Regions from separate parts of the Microbacterium sp. CGR2 genome, predicted to be linked through region 2. Evidence: riboswitches for the same ligand, from Rfam matches in the RefSeq annotation. Region 2 holds a riboswitch; the other holds the start of a gene.

Region 1 (5,952 bases), 3.5 Mb from region 2:
TAGCGGCCGATGGGCTGGCCCATCCGCTCGCGCGCGCGGCCTCCGCCACCGTCACATCTCCTCGTGCGAGAAGCGCTGCCATAGATTCGAGTCGCGCGCTGCGTAAGAAGCTAGCCGGTCCCACTCCAACTGTTCGACGAAATAGGCGCCTCAACTGAGATTCGGAGAGGGAAACAGCGCGAGCAAGGTCTGACACGCTCCAGGGACGGCGAAGATCGCTGTGGAGAAGGCGGAGAGCTGCGGCAACCTCGCTCCGCACTGGGCCCGAGCGGCTTGCCTTCGCTCGCGGCTCATTCCGGGGGTGCTCTGCATACCTTTCTAGATCCTCGAAGATCTCAGCAGCGGTTCGTAGGACTCTCAGCGACCTGTCGCGCAGTGCTGTCATTGAAGTGAGCTCGAGTAGTTTCGGCCTCAGTACGTCCATGGTCGTGGCGGTGATACGAAGGAACCGAGGGTCCCGGTCTTCTGGATGCATGAACTCCAGCCCCCGTCGTAGAGGATGAGTCCGCGGGATCCAGCGGATCTGCTGCGCGAGAAAATCGCGCTGGATATGGAGGAAGACGGTGCTCACGTGCCCGTGCGGCACCGACGAGCACCACGCGTTCTCCGGAATGGTCACGATATGTCCATGCGAAATATCCGCCACCCCTCCTGCGTGCCTGAGGCGAGTTGCGCCGGCGGTCACGAATGCAACAGTGACAGCCTCGACGCGCACCCGCTCCGTCGCCCCCAAGAAAGTGACGTCATGCGCGCTGAGAGGCATCTGGGAGTCACCAAACACTTTGGACGCGCTTAGATGGATCATCTGTGTACTCTCCTCTGCCAGGCGAATGTCATTTGCTGGAGCGGATCCGCAATTCAGGCAACAGTGCGGCGGCGGTTGACTCATCCGGCATCCGGCATCCGTCGACCAAGACCGAGCGACTCCATGGCGTCGTGGGAAGCGGCTCGGCACTAAATCCCCGCGGTCGCCAGAACGGAGCGATCATGCGGTGACCCCCAGAACCATCCGCAACTCGTCCGCCCCAGCCTCCGAAGGTCTACCTGATCGCGCGAAGCCCTTCGAGAAGTGGTGTGGTAGGTCGACCGAGGATTCCAGACAGCGTGCGATCTGCCGAATCGAGCGCACCGTCGGCGATGCCGGCGTCGAGCCCGGCGACGAATCCAGCAGTGCCCTCATCGAGTCCCGCGGCGCGGAGGCTGTGGATGAGCTGCTCAGAGGTCAGCGGCTGGTAGCTGACGTCGCTGCCGAGGAGAGCACCGACGGCGGATGCGAGCTCCTCGTATGAGAAGGCGTCGTCGCCGACGAGTTCGAGTGTTCGCCCGAGGTAAGCGTCATCCGTGATCGCGATGGCGGCAGCTTCGGCGTAGTCAGCTCGCGCCGCGGCAGCCACGCGGGCATCGCCCACCGCGGCAGCGATCACACCGGACTGGCGGGCGCGCTCGACGTCCGGTGCGTAGTTCTCGATGTACCACCCGTTGCGCAGCAGCACATGGGGGATCTCGGACACAGCCAATGCCTGCTCGGTCGCCGCGTGCTCAGGTGAGAGGGGGAGCGGGTTCGTCGTGGCCTGATAGACACTCGTATAGGCGATCGCGTTCACCCCGGCATTCTTCGCAGCGTCGATGACGTTCTGATGCTGGACTGCACGCTTGCCGAACTCGGAGCTGGAGACAAGCACGACCCGCTCGACACTTTGGAAGCCTGCGACGAGTGTGTCGGGTCGGTCGTAGTCGAACGGGACGACGCGGACACCGAGGTCGGCGAGATCGGCGACCTTGTCAGGCGTGCGTGCGCCGGCGACGATATCGGCCGGTGCGGTGCCGCGGGCGATGAGGCTGCCGATGATGAGATGGCCGAGGTGGCCGCTGGCGGCGGTGATGAGGATTGTCATGAGGCTCCTTTCAAGCGCTTCCCTATACGCAAGACGATCCCGTTCCACAGCATTCCAGAATGTGGGTACCCACTTTTTGGTAGGGTCCATACGTGCCAGTTAGTTTTGCGGAATTGCGCGCAGCACGCTCGGGAGTATTCTCCGCAGACTGCCCGTTGCGCTCCGTACTCGATCATGTGATGAGTCGTTGGGGGGTGCTCGTGCTCTACGCGCTCTCGGACGGGAGGAAGCGATGGGGCGAGTTGCGCCACGAGGTCGAGGGCATCAGCGAGAAGATGCTGTCGGTGACCCTGAGAAAACTCACTTCTGATGGGTTAGTCTCCCGGAAGTCCTTCTCCACGGTTCCCCCTCAGGTGGAATACAGCCTCACCCCTCGAGGTCGGGAGCTGATGGAGCTCATGCTCCCCCTGCTCGGATGGATCGTTGACAACGCTGACGAGATCATCGAACAGAAGTGACGGTCGCAAATGGAAACAACTCGGGGAAGTGGAATGAGGCAAGCGGGCTGGCAACCTGCCCGCCCGTCCGCGTGCGCTTTCAGACCGAGTAGGAAGAGTGTCGGTCTAGGATGCGTAGGTGAGCGATACCCCGAAAGTTCTGGCTGCGGCGATCGGCGTTCGCGTCAAGGAACGTCGAACGATGTTGCGGTGGACCCTCGACAGGCTTGCCGAGCAGGCGGGGGTCAGCCGCCGCGTCATCGTGAACATCGAGCAGGGCTCGACCAACCCGAACATCGGCACACTGCTCCGCGTGAGCGACGCTCTTGGCGTGGGTCTGCCAGAGCTCGTCGAACCGCCGGAACTTGACCTCGCGCGGGTGACGCGCGACGGTGATGGTGCTGTCCTCTGGACCGGTGAACATGGCGGACGTGCTGTGCTCGTCGCCGGCACGAAGTCGCCGAACGTGATCGAGCTCTGGGAGTGGTCCTTGGGAATCGGAGATCGACACAGCAGCGAACCCCACGTGAGCGGCACGCGGGAGCTCCTGCAGGTACTCGCCGGCACTGTGGAAGTGATCGTCGGCGCGGAGACCTTCACGCTGGAACTCCACGACGCGATCACCTTCAGAGGCGATGAGCAGCATGCCTACGCGAACGCGGGCGCCGTCGAGGCGCGATTCGCTCTCACGGTGTTCGAACCCGTTCCCGGTGGCGCCCACCGCTGACGAGGGTTTATTTCGGGGCGAATATCCCCCGATACCTCGAGCGGAAGTCAGCTCCAGGCCACTTGCGGAGGCGGTGTCTTCTCGTCTCCCGAAGGAACGAGCTTGAGCCCGATGACAGCCGCGATGATCCCGATGATGAAGATGATCTTCCCTGGGGAGGCGGGTTCCGTCCCCGTGAGCATGGCGTACGCCACGGTGAGGGCGGCGCCGACACCGACCCAAACGGCATAGGCCGTGCCGATAGGGATGGTTTTCACCGCCCAGCCGAGCCCGGTCATGCTGAGGACGACGGCCACGATAAAGACGGCCACGGCCGCCGGCTGGGAGAACCCCTCGGACAGGCCGAGCGCGGTGGCCCAGACAGCCTCGAAGACGGCGCTGATCAAGAGCACGATCCAGGGCATCAGCTGACCGCCTTGAGTCCGATGACCGACCCGATCAGGAGCAGCAGCAGCAGCACTCTGGCCATGGTCGGCTTCTCCTGCTTGGTGATGAATCCCCACACCAGCGTCAGCGTGGCGCCGATCCCGACCCACACCGCGTAGGCGGTTCCTGTCGGGATCGTGTTCATCGCCCAGGCGAGGCCGGCGAGGCTCGCGCCCATCGAGACGAAGAAGAGCACGGTCGGACGCCATCGTTTGAAGCCCTTCGACGCGGACAGCGCCGCTGCCCATACTGCTTCCAACATGCCGGACAGGATCAAGATCAGCCACTCCACAGGAGGCCCTTCTGAGTCAGTCTTGTCCGATGCGGGTACTGCTCCCTCGTCCGCGAGCGCTCGTGCTGCGCTCCGCGATGAGCCTAGTGGAGTCACTGGCTCGATTTCCACATTGACTACACCATGTAGTGCAGTATTATGCACTACATGGTTGATCCCACTCGTTCCCTGTCGCAGGCGATCGGCAGGCGCGTGAAGCATGAGCGCACCGCGCGTCGGTGGACGCTCGATCGACTCGCGGAGGCTGCAGGAGTGAGCCGGCGCATGGTCGTCAATGTGGAGAAGGGCGAAGCCAATCCCAGCGTTGCAACGCTGGTTCGCATCAGCGATGCTCTGGGCATCGGACTCCCGAGTCTCGTGGAGGCCCCGACCGCCTCCGAGACCAGGGTCACCCGCCGTGGCGAGAGATCCGTTCTCTGGCACGGACGCAACGGGGGATCGGGTGTGCTTCTCGTTGGCACCCGCACGCCGGACTCGGTCGAGCTGTGGGAATGGAACCTCGGTCCAGACGATGAGCACAGCAGTGATGCCCATGCGAGGGGGACACGCGAACTCCTGCAGGTGCACAGCGGGTCGGTGAGCGTCCGCTCGGGAAACGAGGTGCAGGACCTGGCGGCAGGAGACGCGATCGTCTTCGCCGGCGATGTCGCCCATGCATATGCCAACACCGGCTCCAGTCCGGCGAGCTTCCGGCTCGCTGTCTTCAAGCCCAAAAGAACGAAGCATTAGAGAAAGAGAGGTTGCTGTGGCCACCAATGATGAACTCCAGGCGTTCTTGGACGAAGCCTTCGTCGCGCCGAAGGTCTTCCAGCTGAGACCCGACTATCGGGCTCTCCTCATCGCCGTCGACGGCATCGAACCGGGGGAGAGCGATGAGCGGAGCGAGGCGCTCCTCGTCCGAGCAGAGAACGTCGCGGCGTCAGCGCTCGCCGCCCACCCCGTCGAAGAGCTGCCGCACATCGCCGCCTGGCGCGAGGCGTACCGCGGGTTCGGCGCCAAGCCGCAGCGCACGCGAAACAGCCTCGAGGCGCTGACCCGTCGCGCCGAGAGCGGTCTTCCCCGAGTCAACCGCCTCACCGACATCTATAACGCGATCTCGGTCATCCATCAGCTTCCGCTCGGAGGCGAAGACCTGCTGCAGTACAGCGGATCCCCGCGGTTGACACGAGCAGAAGGGACCGAGAATTTCGACACCGCTGCCGCGGGTGAGATCGTGATCGAGCACCCCGACGCCGGAGAAGTCATCTGGGGCGACGAAGTGGGCGTCACCTGCCGTCGCTGGAACTGGCGCCAGGGCCGCCGGACTGCACTGAATGACGAGACCACCAGCGCGCTGTTCATCCTCGATGCGCTGGAGCCGTTGACGGACGAACAGCTCACTGCTGCGGCAGACGAGCTCGTGGGCGCGCTGTTGCACCTCGGCACGACCGTCACCATCGCCCGCCGTGTGCTGGCGAACACCGAGAACTAGGAGAAGAACATGGCAACGCATCCTGACAAGCACGATCCCGACTCCGTCGACTTCCTCACCTGGGCGGTCCACGGAGGGAACAGCATCGATGAGGGCACCGGCGCGGTCCGCACTCCTCTCGTGATGGCCAACTCATACCGTCTGCCGCAGGACCCTGCGTCGATGGACTGGTCTGCGACCGATCGGCTCACCTACGCGCAACGGCGGTGCCAACCAGCAGGCGCTGGAGATCAAGCTCGCGGCGATGGACGGGGGCGAGGCCGCGGCCGCCTTCGCCACGGGTGTCGCTGCCCTGCACGGCGTCTTCTTCACCCTGCTCAGGAGCGGCGATCATGTCGTCGTCTCCAACGTCACGTACGAAGCCGTGTGGCGGTTGTTCTCGGAGCTCTTCCCGGAGCGTTACGGCATCGAGGCGACGTTCGTCGATGTCGGCGATCTGGAGGCCGTGAAGGCGGCGATCCGCCCGAACACGAAACTCGTGCACGTGGAGACGATCGCCAATCCCACGACGAAGGTCGCGGACATCCGAGCGATCGCAGAGATCGTGCACGCCGCCGATGCGCTTCTGACGGTCGACGGCACTTTCACCCCGCCGCCTCTCTGCCGCCCCCTCGCTGACGGCGCCGACCTCGTGATCCACTCGCTCACGAAGTACATCAACGGCCATGGTGACGCGATGGGCGGCGCCGTGATCGGTCGTGCTG
Region 2 (5,952 bases):
GAGCGGTGAGTCTCCGCGATGTAGGAGGCGAGGGCCGCCGACTGCGCCGATGCATCGAGTCCGGCTTGCGCCGCGACGCCGTCCACGATCTCGTCGGCGATGCGCACCATCGCGTAGATGTTGCGCACGTGCTGCCGATGCCGCCGCCCGAGCAGGCGGGTGGCGAGTCCGAATGACGTCGAATACGAGCGGATCACGTCGGTCGTGGCGATCTCCGCGGTACGACTGAATCGGTGAAGCGCCCCGTCGTCGGCGTTCGGCGATGGTCGTCGGCTCATGACCTGCGACCTTCGATGCGGGAGGCGAGCTCCAGGATCGTCCTGCCTGCGCGCGGTGAGAGGTTTCCCGCTGACTCGGCTTCCGCCAGGACGGCCGAGACCGCACCGATCTGCTCCTGCACGAGGCTGCGCACGAAGCGCTCCGCGCCGCATTCGCGAAGTCGATCGCGAATATCCGAGGCCTCCGCTGCTGAGAGGTCGATCGCGCCGAAGCGCAGCTCGATGCTCGGCCAGTGTCCGGTCATGCGGGCATAGGCGATGATCGCCGTCTCTTTGCCTTCGCGCAGGTCGGAGAAGGCGTCTTTGCCGTGCGCATCGGGGTCTCCGAAAACGGAGAGGAGATCGTCTTGAAGCTGATAGGCGAGACCGAGGTGACGTCCGATCGCGGTGAGTTGGTCTTCGGCGGCAGAGATGGACCCCGCGAGGACCGCGGCGGCCCGGAGAGGGAGCACGAATGAATAGGTGGCCGTCTTGTAGGCACTCGTCGAGAGGATGGTCCGGAGGTCCGGCGGGATGATCCCGTCGCTCAGGCCGATGTCGGTGTGTTCGCCCGCCACGGTCTCGAAGATCGTCTCCTCGAGCAACGCCAGAAGGCGCGTGCGCGCATCGGGGGAGACGTCGGCCCGTGCGAATCCGAGGACGGCGGATGCCAGCAGCAGATCCCCCATGAGAATCGCACTCGAACGGGCCCAGTGCAGTGCCGGTTCTGCCGGTTCTGTCGCGCGGCGCTCCACGAGCGAGCCGATGAGGTTGGGGCGGCGCCGCCGGATGAGGTCGCCGTCGATGACGTCGTCATGCAGCAGGAATGCGAAGTGCAGCAGTTCGACGTGAGCCGCGACGTCGACCGCGGCTTCCACTTCCGCGGCGGTGAGGCCGGCAGGAGCGAGCGACCTCCGCAGATCGATGACAAGTCGTGGCCGGATCAACTTCCCGCCGAGGGCGTGCTCTGCCGCCGCATGCCAGAGTGCGACGAACTCGGGGCCGTATTGGGCGGCCGCGGCGCTGCGCTCGGAGAAGCGTCGCCGTAGCGCCTCTTCGATCCGGATCGCGAGGTCCTCTTCCGTGGCCGTCGTGGTCATTGTTCAGACCTCACCGAGCTCGCGAAGGCGAGGAAGCTGCTCGATGAGCCAGGGGCTGAAGGCGAATGGCGCGCGCGCGACCGCTTCTGCCAGTTGCGCCCCGTCGATCCAGGCCCATTCGGCCACCTCGTCCGGATCGGCGACGATATCGCCGTCGATGACGGCGATGTGCACCGGACAGATCTCGTTCTCGACGATGCCGCTCGCGTCGACCGCGCGGTACCGGTAGTCGGGAATGACCAGACGGATGCCGGTCACCGCCACACCGAGTTCATCGAGGGCCCGCCGGCTGACGGCGGCCGTCATCTCCTCGTCGGGACGGGGATGACCGCAGAAGCTGTTGGTCCAGACTCCGGGCCAGGTGCGCTTGCTCAGCGCTCGTCGCGTGACCAGCAAGCGGCCGTCAGCGTCGAACAGGTAGCACGAGAACGCCAGGTGCAGCGGAGTGTCAGTGGTGTGGACCTCGCTCTTGGGCAGGGTTCCGACGATGCTGCCGTCGTCGGCGAGGAGCGTCACCTCATCCATGGCATCTCGCACTCTCATTTAGCTAACCAAGTGAGTAATCAACTTAGCATGAAACTCTTCGTGTGTAACATGATCGCATGGACACGGATGCCGACACCAGCCCGGGGGTGAGCGCGCGGGGTTCGCGCACACGCCAAGGGCAGTCGGAGGCATCCGCTGATTCGCCAGACGGTCTGACCCATGCGGCGATCTACGACGTCGAAGCGAGTGACCCGCGCAGCACTCTGATCGACCGCAGTGGAGTGCCGCCAGAGGACCTCAAGCAGATCGCCGCAGTCATGGAAGCGCTCGCCGGCCTCCGTGACGCGGAGCAGCGGCTGTCGCAGGCCTCGCGGCGCTACATGCGCCTCAACGAGACGGACATGCGTGCGCTCCATTACCTGATCGTCTGTGCGAATCGGGGGCTTGTGGCGACGCCGAGCGGGATCGCTCACCATCTCGGAATCTCCACCGCTGCGATCACGAAACTGCTCGATCGTCTCGAGACCGGCGGGCATACTCGCCGAGCGCCGCACCCGACGGATCGCCGAGCGCTGGCCATAACCATCACGCCCGCGACGCGGCACGCGGCGATGGAGACGGTGGGACGACAGCAGGCGAAGCGGTTCTACGCCGCCGCGCGCCTGACGCCGGCGGAACGGGATGTGGTGATCCGGTTCCTCGCCGATATGACGGACGAGATCACCCTGCGGGACGAGCCCTGGCTCCAGCAGACAGCTGACTGAGCACACGATCGAACTCGCCCCGCACGAAGAGTGCCGGAATCAGTGGGCCGCGTTGTACGCCTCGACCACGGAGGCCGGGATGCGCCCGCGCTCCGAGAGCTTGTGGCCGTTGTCGTTGGCCCAGGCGCGGATCGCAGCGACCTCGGGATTGCGCGCCGGGCGCTTTCGAGACGCAGAAGAGCGGTTCGATCCCGAAGACCCCGCCCGGCGACCCGCGGCGATGTAGGGCTCAAATGCCTGACGCAATTCCTCGGCATGCGCGGAATTCACGTCGATCTCATAAGCAGTCCCGTTGAGCGAGAAATGCACAGTCTCGCCTTCGCCCACCTCGAGAACGCTGCCGTCGATATCGTCTACCAGTTGATGCACAATTCTTCTAGCCATGCGGATGACCATACCCTCGGGTGAGTGCCCCGGCAAGACGAATGGCGGACGTCGCACCTATTCATGGCCGGGATCGATCAGCTTGAGACCAACGATGCAGCCGACCAGGCCCATCAAAAGGAGAATGCGTATCCACGACACGTCCGTGTCGCCGGTGATCATCGCCCAGATGACGGTAAGAGAAGCGCCGATCCCCACCCAGACGGCGTATGCGGTTCCGGTGGGAATGTCCCGCATCGCGAAAGCGAGTCCGACCATCGAAATCGCCAGCGCGACGAAGAAGAGCACGCTCGGCCAGAGTTTCGTGAGGCCTTCCGACTTCCCGAGGGCGGTGGCCCACACAGCTTCGAGGACTCCGGAGACGATGAGTACGATCCACGACATGATCGGTCCTTTCGAACCAGTCTTTTCGCTCGCCGGGTACTGGTTTACCTCGTCCGGAGCCGGAGTTCGCCGACCGGTCTCGATGCTATCCGACCCGCCTGGTCATCGACCGGGCAATATCTGGGCACGGGCTGCACACGGATAGCGGTGTCGTCAGGGGAGGAGTCCTGCTCGCCGCGCTCGTGTGACGGCGGAATGGCGGGTGGACGCGTCCAGCTTCGACATCGCGGTGCCGAGGTACGCCTTCACCGTGCCCTCACGCAGGCCGAGCTGGGCCGCGATCTCCGCGTTGGTCGAACCCAGCGCGGCGCATGCCAGGACATCGGTCTCGCGGCGAGACAGATGCACGGTCGGCACGGGGCCGGTCGCGACGGCCGTATGGTCACCGGCGAGGGTGACCAGTCGCCGTTCGACCTCCGCGATCCGCGCGCGGAGATCCGCATCGTTGATCGACGCGGCGATGCTGCGCAGCTCGGCGAAGCTTTCGCGGAGCTCCTCGCGCTGCGGGGGCGCCACTGGATCGGGTCCGGCGGCGGTGAGCAGGCGCCGCTGCACCTCGTCGCGGATACGCAGCTCGTCGGCGACCGACTGGGCGACCTGCATCGCCGGGGCGGTGGTCACGCCGCCGACCTGCTCTTCGTCCCAGGCGCCCGCGTACAGCACGCCACGCGGACGGCCCTGCACCACGATCGGCAGCGCCAGCAAGGTCTGGATGCCCTCGCCGAGCACGAAGACGTCGTAGTCGTGTGTGATCTGACGAGAGGAGCCGTAGTCGCTGGTCATCCGTGGACGGAGTTCCATCATCGCGCGACCGCCGAGGCCGCGTTCCGGCCGGACGCGGAGCCCGTTGAGGGCGCGGGTGCGGTTTCCGACGATGCTGGTGACGCTGACGACACCTTCCTCGATGAGGCCACCGAAGGCGACCGGAAAGCGCGTGCGTCGAGCGAGCTCGCGCACCGCGTTGGCGACGAGTTCGGCTTCGGATTCCAGCGCGACCGGAGAGCTCACGACTACCTACTTTCGGGGGTGACGGCGCCGTTCCCCGTTTCGTAGCGTCGACCCTATCATTCTGCGCGGCTGAGACGTGCGGAAACGGACGTGTGGCAAGGAGGCCCCATGAGCAGCGAGACCCCTCCGGGTTCGAACGGCGCGATCGACTACATCGCGATCGAGGAATCTCCACGATTCCTCACTTTGAAACGCACGCAGCGATCTTTCATCTTCCCCCTCGCGGCGTTCTTCCTCATCTGGTATTTCGCCTATGTCCTTCTCGCCGCATTCGCGACGGATTTCATGGCGCAACGTGTGTGGGGCGATATCACCATCGGCCTTCTCCTGGGCCTGGGGCAGTTCGTCACGACCTTCGCCATCACCATGGCCTACGTGTCTTTCGCCAACAGGAAGCTCGATCCTCTCTCGACGGAGATTCGTGAAGACCTCGAGAAAGCACAGGGGCACGCGTGAACATCATTCGCACCGCAACGGACTCCGTCGCCAGCCAGAGCAATCCGATCCTCAACATCTCGATCTTCCTGGCATTCGTCGCGGTGACGCTCTTCATCGTCATCCGTGCGAGCCGCAACAACAAGACCGCGGCCGACTACTACGCCGCCGGACGCTCGTTCACGGGACCGCAGAACGGCTTCGCCATCGCCGGCGACTACCTGTCGGCGGCGTCCTTTCTCGGGATCTGCGGAGCCATCGCGATCAACGGCTATGACGGGTTCCTGTATTCGATCGGATTCCTGGTCGCCTGGCTCGTCGCGTTGCTGCTGGTCGCGGAGCTCATGCGCAACACCGGCAAGTTCACGATGGCCGATGTGCTCTCGTTCCGTCTCAAGCAGCGTCCGGTGCGGATGGCAGCGGCGATCACGACTCTCGCCGTGTGCTTCTTCTACCTGCTCGCGCAGATGGCCGGCGCCGGCGGACTCGTCTCACTGCTGCTCGGCATCGACGGTCGTCTCGGCCAATCGATCGTGATCGCGGTGGTCGGCATCCTGATGATCGTCTACGTCCTGATCGGCGGCATGAAGGGGACGACGTGGGTTCAGATCGTCAAGGCGTTCCTCCTTATCGGCGGTGCGCTGGGAATGACGATCTGGGTGCTGGCGATCAACGGGTTCAGCTTGAACACGCTGCTGGAAGCTGCGGTCGCCAACTCCGACAAGGGTGACGCGATCCTCGCGCCCGGACTGCAGTACGGAGCGAACCCTTGGGACTTCCTGTCACTCGGGATGGCTCTCGTGCTCGGCACCGCGGGTCTCCCGCACGTGCTCATGCGGTTCTACACGGTACCCACCGCCAAGGAGGCTCGGCGTTCGGTCGTATGGGCGATCTGGCTGATCGGCGGGTTCTACCTGCTGACTCTGGTGCTCGGCTACGGCGCAGGTGCCCTGGTGGGCGCCGACGTCATCGCCGCCGCTCCCGGAGGCGTGAACTCGGCGGCACCATTGCTCGCGCTCGAGCTCGGCGGGCCTCTGCTCCTCGGCTTCATCTCGGCCGTGGCGTTCGCGACGATCCTCGCGGTCGTCGCCGGATTGACGATCACCGCCGCCGCGTCGTTCGCGCACGACATCT

The links. Region 2 has a riboswitch for guanidine ahead of D7252_RS00325 (multidrug efflux SMR transporter). Riboswitches for the same ligand answer to the same signal wherever they lie in the genome.
Region 1: it holds a riboswitch for guanidine, as region 2 does, so the genes downstream of both, D7252_RS17995 (multidrug efflux SMR transporter) here and D7252_RS00325 (multidrug efflux SMR transporter) in region 2, are expected to answer to the same signal.

What each region holds. Positions count from the first base shown of each region.
Region 1 is NZ_RBHX01000001.1:3,596,738-3,602,689, reverse strand. It holds gene D7252_RS20615 (helix-turn-helix transcriptional regulator) at 1-385, opposite strand, end outside; gene D7252_RS18015 (NmrA family NAD(P)-binding protein) at 1,041-1,895, opposite strand; gene D7252_RS18010 (helix-turn-helix domain-containing protein) at 2,075-2,353, shown strand; gene D7252_RS18005 (helix-turn-helix domain-containing protein) at 2,472-3,059, shown strand; gene D7252_RS18000 (multidrug efflux SMR transporter) at 3,107-3,463, opposite strand; gene D7252_RS17995 (multidrug efflux SMR transporter) at 3,463-3,777, opposite strand; guanidine-III (ykkC-III) riboswitch at 3,788-3,853, opposite strand; gene D7252_RS17990 (helix-turn-helix domain-containing protein) at 3,925-4,506, shown strand; gene D7252_RS17985 (B3/4 domain-containing protein) at 4,523-5,248, shown strand; gene D7252_RS17980 (PLP-dependent aspartate aminotransferase family protein) at 5,493-5,952, shown strand, end outside.
Region 2 is NZ_RBHX01000001.1:58,504-64,455, reverse strand. It holds gene D7252_RS00350 (squalene/phytoene synthase family protein) at 1-278, opposite strand, end outside; gene D7252_RS00345 (polyprenyl synthetase family protein) at 275-1,357, opposite strand; gene idi (isopentenyl-diphosphate Delta-isomerase) at 1,361-1,882, opposite strand; gene D7252_RS00335 (MarR family winged helix-turn-helix transcriptional regulator) at 1,960-2,607, shown strand; gene D7252_RS00330 (Lsr2 family protein) at 2,647-3,003, opposite strand; gene D7252_RS00325 (multidrug efflux SMR transporter) at 3,049-3,375, opposite strand; guanidine-III (ykkC-III) riboswitch at 3,387-3,457, opposite strand; gene D7252_RS00320 (LuxR C-terminal-related transcriptional regulator) at 3,529-4,383, opposite strand; gene D7252_RS00315 (DUF485 domain-containing protein) at 4,492-4,839, shown strand; gene D7252_RS00310 (cation acetate symporter) at 4,836-5,952, shown strand, end outside.